DNA from 3 places in the Neobacillus sp. D3-1R genome. Region 3 is predicted to be linked to each of the others. Evidence: predicted binding sites of a transcription regulator. Region 3 holds the regulator's gene; each other region holds the start of a gene.
What was found. The regulator Rex, encoded in region 3, represses fermentation and respiration genes when NADH is low (regulators of the CRP and FNR family bind a similar motif). The targets are predictions, from matches to a motif close to TTGTGAAATATTTCACAA.
Positions count from the first base shown of each region.

Region 1: a site for Rex is predicted at 1,375-1,392, ahead of ACSBPO_RS13230 (formate/nitrite transporter family protein). Genes of this name have one in related genera too.
Region 2: a site for Rex is predicted at 1,407-1,424, ahead of ACSBPO_RS02580 (DoxX family membrane protein). Genes of this name have one in related genera too.

Region 1 is NZ_CP197471.1:2,580,060-2,582,267, reverse strand. It holds gene ACSBPO_RS13235 (endonuclease MutS2) at 1-1,223, shown strand, start outside; gene ACSBPO_RS13230 (formate/nitrite transporter family protein) at 1,414-2,208, shown strand, end outside.
Region 2 is NZ_CP197471.1:516,701-518,908, forward strand. It holds gene ACSBPO_RS02575 (TPM domain-containing protein) at 1-717, shown strand, start outside; gene ACSBPO_RS02580 (DoxX family membrane protein) at 816-1,325, opposite strand; gene ACSBPO_RS02585 (DoxX family membrane protein) at 1,699-2,208, opposite strand.
Region 3 is NZ_CP197471.1:45,303-47,510, reverse strand. It holds gene ACSBPO_RS00300 (CPBP family intramembrane glutamic endopeptidase) at 1-578, shown strand, start outside; gene ACSBPO_RS00295 (YdiK family protein) at 597-800, shown strand; gene ACSBPO_RS00290 (redox-sensing transcriptional repressor Rex) at 823-1,473, opposite strand; gene moaC (cyclic pyranopterin monophosphate synthase MoaC) at 1,511-2,005, opposite strand; gene ACSBPO_RS00280 (ABC-F family ATP-binding cassette domain-containing protein) at 2,147-2,208, shown strand, end outside.

The DNA.
Region 1 (2,208 bases), 2.1 Mb from region 3:
TAATGGAAGAAGAACAGGAAATAGAAAAGGTCTTAATATACCTAACAGGACTTGTCGAAAGTCATGAATCAGAAATTCGCTTAGCGATGGAAACAATGATTCATTATGACTTTCTGTTTGCAAAAGCGAAATATAGCCGATTTATTGATGGTGTGCCAATTGGGATAAATGAAGAACATCACATATATTTGAAAAATGCAAAGCACCCACTTTTGGGAGATCTTGCTGTACCACTAAATCTCGAACTCGGCAATGGCTGCCACTCATTAGTGATTACAGGTCCAAATACAGGAGGAAAAACGGTAACGATTAAGACTGTTGGATTGTTAACAATCATGTTTCAATCAGGGCTTCATCTTCCTGTGGAAAGTGGATCTCAAATGAGTATTTTCCATAAAGTATTAGTAGATATTGGTGATGGGCAAAGTATTGAGCAAAACTTAAGTACCTTTAGTTCTAGAATTGTTAATATTGTTGAGATATTAAAGGAAGCCAACGATCGCTCGCTTGTATTGCTAGATGAACTAGGATCTGGAACTGACCCAGGTGAAGGGATGGGATTAGCAACAGCGATATTAGAACAATTGTATCTAAAAGGGTGTACGTTATTTGCAACAACGCATTATAGTGAAATAAAAGAATTTGCTTATCAGCATGAAGGATTTATTAATGGTTCAATGGAATTTGACTTAGAAACTTTAAGGCCAACTTATCGCCTTATTATAGGCAGAGGTGGGGATAGCCAAGCATTTGCCATTGCCTTAAAACTAGGATTACATCCGAAAATAATAGAAAAAGCTCATTTCATTACCTATAAAGAAACAAAAGAGTATAAAATACCTGAACAAGATTTTTCATTAAAAGCAGAGTTGGATAAACAGGTAATTATAAATCGACATCAACGTCGTGAAAAGAAAATAAAGGAAACAACAAGTCATATACAACTGTTTGAGATGGGTGATAATGTTAAAATCAGCTCAACTGATGAAATAGGAATTGTCTATAAAGGTCCGGATGCTAAAGGAAATTATATTGTTCAAATCAAAGGAGTAAAACAGGAAATCAATCATAAGCGATTGCATTTATATATTTCAAGTGCTGAGTTGTATCCAGCAGACTATGACTTTAATATTGTGTTTGACTCAGTAGAAAACCGTAAGAAAAAGAAACTGATGGAAAAAAGGCATATAGAAGGATTAAGTATAGAACACAACGAGGAATAAATACTTTATCAAATTAACGCGTCGGGGGTCAGACCCCCGACGCGTTAATTCGGTAAAGGACCATTTTTTGAGTTTTGTAAACGCTTAATAAATTGACATATTTCGTTCATTAACAAAAGGTAGAAATGGGTTTATGATGAATTTATCAAGATTGTGATGAAATTCACAAACAAAGAAAGGGTCTTGTGTGATGAATACATCTGCAATAGATTTAGTCATTGAGTTAGCGAAAAAGAAAAAGGGTTATTTAGAAACCTCACTGCTTCAATATTTAGTTAGAGCGGCTTTGTCAGGTGTTTACATTGGTTTTGGAATCATGATGTCCTATAGACTTGGAGAGTCATTTTTTGATGCACGCTCACCAGCTACCTCTTTAGTAAGTTCGATCTTTTTTGGTCTTGCTTTAGTTCTGATCATATATGGCGGGTCTGAATTGTTTACTGGCAATACGATGACATTTGTTATTAGTACCCTAAAAAAAGAGACCACTTGGAAGGACACCATTGAAAATTGGATTACCTGTTATTTAGGAAATTTAATGGGAGCTATTGGATTTGCTTTCATGGTGATGTTATCCGGATTATTTTCTTCACTAGACAATAGTCAATATCTTATGAATGTAGCAAGTCATAAGATGGAATTATCTACAATGGAATTATTTTTTAGAGCAATTCTTTGTAATTGGCTCGTATGCCTAGCAGTTTGGATTCCATTAAATATAAAAGGAGATGGAGCGAAGATTAGTGCGATGCTTTTATTGGTGTTTGCCTTTGTAGCTTCGGGATTTGAACATAGTGTAGCTAATATGGTTACCTTTTCCATTTCCTTAGCAGTTCCTCATCTTGAAGCTATTACTTTAACAGGTGCCATTCATAATTTAATTCCAGTAACCATTGGAAATATCATTGGTGGTGGTTTCTTTGTAGGTTTCCTCTATGTTTACTTGTCTTCCAAGCCTAAAGCAACAAATTTAATGCCAGTTATA
Region 2 (2,208 bases), 470 kb from region 3:
GCACTTGCTAAGGAAATAACTATTCCAAATCCAGTTGGGGATATTTACGTCCAAGACTTTGCCAATGTATTAAGTGAAACCGAAAGAGCTGAGTTAAGAAACTGGGGCCGAGAGGTTGAAAATCGTACAACTGCACAAATTGCTGTACTGACAGTGGATTCAATTGAGGACTATTCTATCGAGGAATTTTCAAATGAAGCTTTTCGAAAATATAGACTTGGTAGTCAAAAGGAAAATAATGGTGTGTTATTAGTTTTGGCTATGAATGATCGAAAAGAAAGAATTGAAGTCGGATATGGGTTAGAAGGAAGACTTCCAGACGGAAAAGTAGGTCGGATTCTAGATGAATATACCGTTCCACTTTTACAAAAACAACAGCCCAACCAAGCTATATTACAAACGTATAAAGTGTTAACATATGAGGTCCTACAAGAATACGGGATAGATGCAAAGGAAATCTTTGGACCGTCTTCGCCAAGTTTGGATCAGCCGCAGATGAGTAATTCAGGAAACAATGGATTAGGTATACCTACCTGGCTCATCATCCTAATTGTAGTGGTTTTGATTTTTCTTGATTTTAAGTTTTTTGGTGGCACGCTTACGTATTTTATATTATCGATTTTGTCTCGTGGTGGTGGACGAGGCGGCGGTGGTGGTGGATCACGCGGTGGAGGCGGTGGTTCATCAGGTGGTGGCGGTGCCAGCAGGGGATGGTAAAGTTCGTGCCTATGATGAACATTTTGTTGCCATCAAGGAGAGATTTATTTATCAAAAAGCGGGCACCATCCAATTGGATGGTGCCTGCTCTCTTATAGTTAAGCGTTATTTGCAACTGCTTTATTATTTTTGAAAACTGTTTTACGGATGTAAGGAATCACCCAGCGGTCTAAACCGAATTGACCAGCGTTGAAACCAGCGAATAGAATGATTGCTCCAAGGAATAAATCAGTTGGGATATGAGATACAGTACCAGCTAAGAAGAACGCAAAGTTCATCATTAAACCAAAGAACATCGCAGCTGTTGTTAAGCAACCTAAGATTAGTCCTAAACCAATTAAGAATTCTCCAAGAGGAACGATGGTGTTGAAGATATCAACATTCGGTAGAGCGAAGCCTTTTAAAAAGCTTACGTACCAACCGTATACTAAACCGCCATCTGGACCTTTTACTGGATTTGCTACTGCATTTGCTAAATATCCAGAAGCATCAAATCCTCCAGTAAGCTTATGCAAACCAGCTGTTAACCAAGAATATCCTAAATATAAACGAATGACTGCTAATAGACCTGCGGCAATTGTGTTTTCTCTTAACCATTTCACTAACATGTGAAACATCTCCTTAGTAAAAAATGAATGAATAATGATTACACTGTAAATATAGCAAACTTTTATTTGTAAAAGTTAAGTTTGTGCAATCATTCACATATCTGTAATATCATTTTGAACAACTTATGAACGGTAATGTTATAGAATTTTTTAATTGCTTTGTTGGTAATGAAGTTGGGTGGATCGGTATTGTCTGGAGAAGCCACGAATTTACTTATGAAAAACAATTCTGGAAAGAAAATGGTGAGATAAGTTGTTCATCGGGCTTATGAAGAACATTTGTTATGCGAAACGGAAGAGAATTGTTGTTCATAACATAGTCTCTTCAATAAAATGGGCACCATCCAAATGGATGGTGCCCGACCTCATATAGTTAAGCGTTATTTCCAACAGCTTTTTTATTTTTGAAAACAGTCTTGCGGATGAATGGAATCACCCAGCGGTCTAAACCGAATACACCAGCGTTGAAACCAGCGAAGAGAATGATAGCTCCAAAGAATAAGTCAGTAGGAATATGAGATACTGTTCCGGCTAGGAAGAAGGCAAAGTTCATGACAAGTCCGAAGAACATCGCTGCTGTTGTTAAGCATCCTAAGATTAAGCCTAAACCAACTAAAAACTCACCTAGTGGAACGATCGTGTTAAAGATATCAACATTTGGTATTGCGAAACTCTTTAAGAAGCTTACATACCAACCATAAACCATGCTGCCATCTGGACCTTTTACTGGATTGGCTACGGCATTTGCTAAGTAGCCAGATGCATCAAATCCTCCAGTTAGCTTATGAAATCCTGCTGTTAACCAAGAATACCCGATGTATAAACGAATAACCGCTAAAAGTCCTGCTGCGACTGTGTTTTCTCTTAACCATTTCACTAACAT
Region 3 (2,208 bases):
TTTCTATCACGACACTGATTGTACTTTTTATTTTAAGAAAAGAAATGAAATCCGATCAATTAGATAGAAGCCATACGATGTCATTTCAAAGGTCCTTGCTTTGGGCTTTCATCGGTATTTTCTTAGCCCTAATTTCACAATCGCTTGCTGCAAATATTGAAAATATGCTTGGAATTAAAATGGGTTCGGAAAACACGAAACAAATTATTAAGATTATTGAAACGTTCCCTCTTGTGATTATTGTTAGTTCCGTATTAGGACCTATTTTAGAGGAAATCGTCTTTCGAAAAATCATCTTTGGTTCACTTTACAAACGTTTTAATTTTTTCCTATCTGCCCTTATCAGCTCGGTTATCTTTGCATTAGCCCACACAGAGCCTGAACATACACTGCTTTACTCGGCTATGGGCTTTACCTTTGCCTTCCTATATGTAAAGACGAAACGAATCTGGGTTCCCATGTTTGCCCATGTAGCCATGAATACATTTGTTGTGTTAATTCAATCTGTTTTCAAAGAAGATATCGAAAAAATGATACAAGAAGCGGAAAAAGTTCAAAGCTTTATTTCATTTTTTTAAAATGATTTGGAGGATTTTATGAGATATTCACCTTTTGGCTCCGGCATCCTATATATTTTGCTAGGTAGTTTATTTACGTATTTTGCTATTCAAAATGTCCAAGAGGATGGCTGGGGCTTTTTCTCTTATCTATTAGTCATTCTTGCTACATTTGACGTAGGATCAGGGATAAAAATGATCGCCATCCATTACAAACTCAAAAAAACATTCAAAAAAAAATGAGTCCGCCTAATGGACTCATTTTTTATTCCTCTTCATCTGTCGAGTAATGTTTTAAGAAATAGATTAACGATTGTAGTTCGACTGCTAAATCAATATGGTGTACCCGAATAGAATTCGGTACATCTAATCGTGCTGGTGTAAAATTTAATATTCCTTTTACATTTGCGTTAACGAGTTTATCGGTAATACTTTGGGCAACAGGAGCTGGGACCGTAAGAATGGCTACTTGAATGTCTGACTTTACGATGATTTCCTCAAGTTCATCCATATGATATACCTTGACATCTCCGATGGTTGTCCCCACTTTTCCTTTATCTACATCAAACGCAAGTTCAATTTTAGTATTATTATTTTTTAAAAAATTGTAGTTTAAAAAAGCTGTTCCCAGGTTTCCAACACCTATGAGAGCCACTTTGGTTAATTCATCTTGGTCCAAGGTTTTTGAGAAAAAAGATAATAAGTAATTAACATTATATCCATAGCCCTTTTTCCCCAAGGCACCAAAGTACGAAAAGTCTCTTCGAATCGTTGCGGAATCAACTTTTACCGCCTCACTAAGTTCAGCTGAAGAAACACGCTGCTTTCCAGATGAATGTAAATTTTTTAAAAATCGATAATATAACGGCAATCTCTTTGCCGTCGCTTGTGGTATCTTCATCGTTTCATTATTCATTTACCATCCCATCCCCTACCTTGACTATTTATAACGTTTATTTAACTGGTTCAATCCTCTTAAAGTCACCATTTTTGCCGCCTGTTTTTTCGACAAGGAAGGTTGGTCCAATGACCATCCCTTTATCCACCGCTTTGCACATATCATAAACGGTTAAGGCACAAACGGATGCAGCTGTGAGCGCTTCCATCTCCACTCCCGTATTTCCTTTGGTTTTAACAGTAGCATAAATATGTAATATATAATCATCTTCCACGGCTTCCCAAGAAAAAGTTAAATCAATTCCTGTCAGCGGTATCGGATGACACATCGGAATAATGTCCCATGTCTTTTTGCAAGCCATGACGGCTGCTACTTGTGCGACAGCTAAGACGTCTCCCTTTTTCATGGTCTGATTGGTAATTCTTTCATAAATCTCTTTATTTAATCGAATACTAGATTGAGCAACAGCCGTTCGCACGGTCTCTGGCTTATTACTGACATCTACCATTTTTGCTCGGCCTTCTTCATTAAAATGCGTAAATTCTGCCATTTGATAGCTCCTCTCTCATTTAATATACACCATTTTTATCCTACTTGTTAAGACGATTGTAATTTTCTTCACATATATTACTGATGATTGCCGATACCATCAGATTAGGATACACTTGGTGTAGGTAAGAGGTGAATAATGATGATTTTATTACAAGTAAATCAACTATCAAAACATTTTGGTGCTGAAACTATTTTATCGAA